Regions from separate parts of the Paracoccus sp. DMF genome, predicted to be linked through region 1. Evidence: riboswitches for the same ligand, from Rfam matches in the RefSeq annotation. Region 1 holds a riboswitch; the other holds the start of a gene.

Region 1 (3,346 bases):
TGATCTTGCGCTTCTTGATGCGCTTGTCGTCGACCATCTCGGCATATTTCTCGGTCACCGAGATTTCCGAGAAGGGCACGCCATAGACCTTCTGGATGTCATGCGGCGAGAACAGGTACATGTCCTCGTTGCGCTTCGCCAGCTCGAAGGTCACGTCCGGGATCACCACGCCAAGGCTCAGCGTCTTGATGCGGATCTTCTCGTCGGCGTTCTCGCGCTTGGTATCCAGGAAGCGCAGGATGTCGGGGTGATGCGCGTTCAGATAGACCGCGCCCGCGCCCTGACGCGCGCCCAGCTGGTTAGCATAGCTGAACGAATCCTCCAGCAGTTTCATCACCGGGATCACGCCCGAGGACTGGTTCTCGATGCCCTTGATCGGCGCGCCGGCCTCGCGCAGGTTGGTCAGCATCAAGGCCACGCCGCCGCCGCGCTTCGACAGCTGCAGCGCCGAGTTGATCGAGCGGCCGATCGACTCCATGTTGTCTTCCAGCCGCAGCAGGAAGCACGAGATCAGCTCGCCGCGCGACTTCTTGCCGGCATTGAGGAAGGTCGGCGTCGCCGGCTGGAAGCGGCCCGACAGGATCTCCTCCATGAAGCGCATGGCCAGGCCCTCGTCGCCGCGCGCCAGCGCGAGCGCGACCATGACCACGCGGTCCTCATAGCGTTCCAGGTAGCGCTGGCCGTCGCGGGTCTTCAGCGTATAGCTGGTGTAATACTTGAACGCGCCCAGGAAGGTCGGGAAACGGAACTTCTTCTGATAGGCGGCATCCCAGATCGCGCGCTGGAAGTTCTTGGAATACTGGTCCAGCACCTCGGGCTCGTAATAGCCCTCGTCGACCAGATAGCGCAGCTTCTCGTCGAGGTTGTGGAAAAACACCGTGTTCTGGTTGACATGCTGCAGGAAATACTGCCGCGCGGCCTTGCGATCCGCGTCGAAGCGGATGCGGCCGTCGGCATCGTAAAGGTTCAGCATCGCGTTCAGCGCGTGATAGTCGAGCTCGGCCTTTACGCCATCGTCAAGCATTCCGTCCCCCAGAATTTGTTGAGCCCCGCCAGCACGCGGGAAATGTCCAGATCAGTCCCCGCCAGCTCGAATCGATACAGCACGGGGACGTTGCACTTGTCAGAAATCACCCTGCCGGCCAAGGCGTAAGTCGCCCCGAAATTCCGGTTGCCGGTGGCGATGACGCCGCGCAAGCCGGCGCGGCGGTCGGGATCGTTCAGGAAATGGATGACCTGCTTCGGGACAGCCCCGCGCCCTTCGCCATCGGCAAAGGTCGGGCAGATCAGCACATAGGGCCGGGCCGGCGCCGGCATCGCGTCCTTGGGCGAGATCGGGACACGCAGGGCGCGCAGGCCCAGCCGTGCCGCGAAACGCGCCGTATTCCCCGAGGCCGAGGAGAAATAGACCAGATCGCCCCCGCCGGCCATGGCCTTAGGACAGGCGGCCGATCATGTCGGGACGGAAGCCGGCCCAATGCGCCTCGCCGGCGACGACGACCGGCGCCTGGCGATAGCCCAGCGAGGTGACCAGTTCCATCGCCGCGTCATCCTCGGTCAGGTCGACCAGGTGATAGTCCAGGCCGCGCGCATCCAGGGCGCGGGTGGTGGCGGTGCATTGCACGCAGGCGGGCTTGGAATAAACGGTGATGGACATGCCTCTGCTCCTTTTATTGCTGTGGGCAGCACAGGGCCGGGCCGATGGCCAGGCCATCGCGCCGATCAAGCCCCGCGCCCGCCGCACGGTGTCGTCCTTTCAGCGTCATGGCAGGTCTTCTGACTCGCAGGTCTCGGCTCGGCTGGCCTTCCCGGTTTCCCAGTGGCGTTCCAGCGTCGCTCACCGCTTACAGCTGCGGGGGCAGTGCCGGATTCGCACCGGCTTCCCTCTTCGTCTCCCGGCCGAAACCGGATTAACCATGACCCGCCCAGTAAGCCATGAGCGCGCCCGGTCGTCAACCACATATAGTGTCGGTTCCGGGGGTATCCACAGAGATATGGTGTCCCTGTGGACAATTACCCGCATGCGGGACCTTAACGCGAACACCCGGTTACCGGCGCAAGAAACCGGGTGTTCCGCTTCAGGCCCCGGCCCATGCTGGCCCCGCAACAAGCAAGGGAAAAGCAGGATGCTGCTCAAGGACAAGACCTTCATCGTCACCGGCGCCTCCAGCGGCATCGGCACGGCCGCGGCGCAGATCTTCGCGGCCGAGGGCGCGCGGCTGGTGATCTCGGCCCGGCGCGAGGATCGGCTTGCCGACCTCGCAGCCCGAATCGATCAAGGCGCGGGCCGCGTCGCGGTGCTGGCCGGCGATGTCACGGCGCCCGGCCATGCCGAGGCGCTGGTCGCGCTGGCGCAGGAGCGCTTCGGCGGGCTCGACGGCGCCTTCAACAATGCCGGGCAGATCGGCTCGGGCGCGCGGGTGCACGAGATCCCGGACGCGGAATGGCAGCGGTTGATCGCCACCAACCTGACCGCCGCCTTCCTGGCCGCGCGGGCGCAGGTGCCGGCGCTGCTGGCGCGGGGCGGGGGCGCGCTGGTCTTTACCGGCAGTTTCATCGGCCATACCGCGGTGCTGCCGGGCATGGGCGGCTATGCCGCGGCCAAGGCCGGGCTGATCGGGCTGGTGCAGGCGCTGGCGGTGGATTACGGCCCAGAGCGCATCCGCGCCAATGCGCTCTTGCCCGGCGGCACCCTGACCGAGATGGCGGGCGATGCCGCGACCAACCCCGACACGGCGGATTTCATCGCCGGCCTGCATGCCCTGAAGCGCATGGCCCGGCCCGAGGAGATCGCCCGCGCGGCGCTGTTCCTGCTGTCCGACCACGCGAGCTTCGTCACCGGCACGGCGATGCTGGCCGATGGCGGCAATTCTATCTGCAAGGTCTAGCCCTTCAGGCTGCGCCACAGGCTCAGGCAGGCATCGGTCAGGTCGCCCAGCCGGGCCAGCAGGTGCTCGCGCTCCAGCGCCGGCGCCTCGGCGGCGCGGTCGAGCCGCGCAAGCAGCCGCATGATCCGGCGCCGGTGCGTGCCCGCGGCCAGTTGCAGCGGGTCGGCGATCAGCCCGGCGAAGGTCGTCAGCACCGAGGCGAGCACCGCCAGCCCGAACCCGGTCGCGATCACTTCGAGCGTGGAAAGCTCGCGCGGGAAGATGCCGTACCACAGCCCGCCGGCCCAGCTTCCCAGCGCGAAATCCTGGATCGCCTGACTTTGCGCCCGCATGTCGGCCAGCGGCACGGCCAGCGAGATGACGCCCGGCGTCGCACGGTGAAACAGCAAAAGCCCCGCCAGCAGCACCAGGATCGAGGTGGTGATCTCGGACACGGCATTGCGCGTCTCGGCATAGTC
Region 2 (3,346 bases), on a different contig from region 1:
AACAGATCAGCAGGATGCGGCTTGCCATGGCGCCAGATTGGCCGCGGCGCCGGGCGGGCGCAAGTTTGCTTTGACATTTGCCGCTCTGCAGCGCAGCTTGCCCGGCATTGCCCAGTCGCGGGAAGCCGGTGGAACTCCGGCACGGTCGCGCCACTGTAACCGCGCCCATCAGGGGCGGAAGTCAGACCCCGAGCCCGGGCATGTCAACATCCCAACCGGACGCGTATCCGAAGGAGCATTGCGATGGCCTATACCGAAGCCACAGACGATTTCCGCAGCCGCCCGATTCCCTTGGGCGAATGGGCGCCCTGGGCGATCTTCGCCGGGCTGGTCATGCTGCTGGCGCTGTATTTCGTCAGCACCGAACAGGGCGCGGTCGCGCTTCTCGACGGCACCGGCGTGCATGAATTCGTGCATGACGCGCGCCACCTTCTCGGCTTTCCCTGCCACTGAGGAGCAGCCCCCATGACAGGACGTTATCTGGTGCTCGGCATGATTGCCGGGCTGATCGCGGGTGTGCTGGCCTTTGGCGTCGGCAAGGTCTGGGGCGAGCCGCCGGTCGCCGCCGCCATCGCGCTGGAGGAAGCGGGCGCGCCCGCCGCCCCCGAACACGCTCATGACCACGGCCACGACGCGCCGACCGCCGCTGCCACGGCCGAGCCCGAACCCGCCGGCCATTCCCATTCCCATGGCGTGGGCGAGGGCATCAGCCGCGCCACCCAGGCCGGCATCGGCCTGCTGACCGGCATGGCGGTGTTCGGCGCCGGCCTGGGCGGGCTTTTCGCGCTGGTCTTCGCCTTCGTGCAGGGCCGGTTCTCGCATCTGGGCGCGCGGGCGACGGCGGGGGTGATGGCGGTGCTGGGCTATGTCTCGGTCGTGCTGGTGCCCTTCCTGAAATACCCGGCCAACCCGCCCGCCGTGGGTCATGGCGAGACCATCGGCCTGCGCACGCAGATGTTCTTTGCCATGATGGCGCTGTCGCTCATCGCCATGGTGATCGCGGTGGCAGTGGCGCGCAGCGGCCGCGACCGCTGGCGCGCCGGCATCCTGGGCGGGCTGGCCTATCTGGTCCTGGTGGTCGTCGCCGGCCTCGTCCTGCCCGCCATCAACGAGGTGCCGGCCGGCTTTCCGGGCGACCTGCTCTGGCAGTTCCGCAGCGTGTCGCTGGTGATCGTGGCAATGCTCTGGGCCGGGATCGGGCTGATCTTCGGCCAGCTCGTGCAAGGGTCGCTGGCCCGTGACCCGGGCTTGCGGCAGCGGCTGGCCTGATCCCCTGCGGCAAAATGACAGGGCGCCGGCGGGTCCGGCGCCTTTTTCGTTCGGCTCCGGCGTGAAAACCACGGCCGCCGCCGCATGCGGGCCGGGCCAGACCCCTTGACAGCCGGGGCCTGGTCGCGCGAACAGGTGGCTGCTTCGGTTCCGGCGCCTTGCCGGATGAAAAGGGAAGCCGGCACGCCCCTTGGGCCAATCCGGCACTGCCCCCGCAACTGTAGGCGGCGAGCAACGGTCGACGATGCCACTGGGACGCTCCCGGGAAGGCCGGCCGAAGCGACGATCCGCGAGTCAGGAGACCTGCCGAGGCGTTCACCCATTCCCGGCGCGGGGCGCACCGGGAAAGCGGCCGTTCCGCAGAGGTGACGCTCACCCCCCGGCGGGCGGGCCGATCGGCCTGTTCGAAGGGCAGTTCTGCAACCCGCGGGCTGCGGCCCGTGCCCGGAAAGGTCAAGGCATGTTTCGGACCCGAGCTTCCATAATGACTCTGGCGGCGGCGCTGGTGCCGGCCGTCGCGGCGGCGCAGGAGGCCGTCATCCTGGATCCCGTGATCCTGTCGGCCGGCCTCAGCCCCATCGCCAGCGATGCCTATGGCCGCGCCTCGACCGTGCTGACCGCCGAGGAGATCGAGGCGCGCGGCCTCGCCACCGTGCAGGACGCGCTGCGCAGCGTGCCGGGCGTGGCCGTCACCTCGACCGGCGAGACGCTGACCAAGCTGCGCATCCGCGGCAGCGAACCCGGCCACGTCCTCGTGCTGATCGACGGGGTCAAGGCGAACTCTCCGGCCTCCGGCGACTATACCTTTTCGGGCATGACCGCCGCCGATATCGACCGGATCGAGGTGCTGCGCGGCCCGCAATCGGCGATCTACGGCTCGAACGCGGCCGCGGGCGTCGTCTCGATCACCACGCGGCGCGCGCGCGGGGCGGGATTCCGCTATGGCGGCGGGGTCGAGATCGGCGGGCTGGGCACCCGCGCGGCCAACGGCCATGTCAGCTATTCGGACGCGCGCAGCGAACTGGTGCTGTCGCTGGAATCGCGCCATGTCGAGGGCGAGGATGCCTCGCGCTCCGGCGGCGACCGCGATTTCAACGACCGCGACACGATCGGGCTGCGCGGCCGCTATGACCTGACCGAAAGCGTCAGCGCAGGCTTCGCCCTGCGCCGCAGCTGGCAGGAATACGGCTATGACCTTGGCAGCTTCGTGCCGGTGCCCACCCCCGACGACTACCTGATCGACGCACCGCTGACCGCCGACCGGAACGAGGTCTTCGGAACGCTCTGGATCGAGGCGCAGGCGCTGGACGGGCGGCTGTCCAACCGGCTGACCGTTTCGGGCACCAATCAGGACACCCTGTTCCTGAACGACGGCGCCTATGACTATGACGACGCTGCCCGCCGCCGCGGCGTGCAATATCTGGGCAGCTGGGCCATCGACGGCGCCGATCTGGCCAGCACCCGCCATCGCCTGAATTTCAGCGCCGCCACCGAACGCGAAACCTATCGCAGCTCCTATGCGCCCGGCGGAATCTATGAACGCGACACGACCGCGTTGGCGCTGGAATATCTGGGCAATCTCGACCCGGACATCGACCTGCAGGCCGGCATCCGCCGCGACCTGAACGACGGCTTCAAGGACGCGACCTCGTGGAACCTGTCGGCCGGCTGGCAGGTGCCGGGCCAGGACATCCGCCTGCGCGCGGCGGCGGGCCGGGCCGTGGTCAATCCTGACATGTTCCAGCAATTCGGCTATATCCCCGGCTCTTACGCGGGCAACCCGGACCTGCGCCCCGAACGCAGCCTTGGCTACGAGCTGGGCGCCGATCTGTCCTATGCCGGCGGGCGGGGCACGCTGGGCGCGACCATCTTCCACAGCGATGTCGAGGATCTGATCACCGGCTCGGGCGAGACCTCAGTGAACCTTAACGGCACCAGCACGCGCAAGGGCTTCGAGGTCACCACGGCCATGCAGGTGACGGACGCGATCCGCATCGGCGCCGACTATACCTATACCGACGCGCGCCAGCAGGATGGCAGCCGCGTCGCGCGCGTGCCCCGGCATCAGGTCAACCTG

Evidence for each region. A riboswitch is a leader RNA that binds a small molecule or an ion and turns the genes downstream of it on or off. The one in region 1 is predicted to bind cobalamin.
Region 2: linked by a shared signal. The riboswitch ahead of E3D03_RS00100 (TonB-dependent receptor plug domain-containing protein) and the one ahead of nrdH (glutaredoxin-like protein NrdH) in region 1 are both predicted to bind cobalamin.

What each region holds. Positions count from the first base shown of each region.
Region 1 covers NZ_SOKV02000010.1:91,326-94,671, forward strand. The annotation lists gene nrdE (class 1b ribonucleoside-diphosphate reductase subunit alpha) at 1-1,024, opposite strand, end outside; gene nrdI (class Ib ribonucleoside-diphosphate reductase assembly flavoprotein NrdI) at 1,006-1,431, opposite strand; gene nrdH (glutaredoxin-like protein NrdH) at 1,436-1,657, opposite strand; cobalamin riboswitch at 1,749-1,934, opposite strand; gene E3D03_RS08295 (SDR family oxidoreductase) at 2,127-2,888, shown strand; gene E3D03_RS08300 (DUF6635 family protein) at 2,885-3,346, opposite strand, start outside.
Region 2 covers NZ_SOKV02000001.1:15,362-18,707, forward strand. The annotation lists gene E3D03_RS00085 (histidine phosphatase family protein) at 1-28, opposite strand, end outside; cobalamin riboswitch at 120-188, shown strand; gene E3D03_RS00090 (CbtB domain-containing protein) at 244-453, shown strand; gene E3D03_RS00095 (CbtA family protein) at 466-1,269, shown strand; cobalamin riboswitch at 1,398-1,595, shown strand; gene E3D03_RS00100 (TonB-dependent receptor plug domain-containing protein) at 1,754-3,346, shown strand, end outside.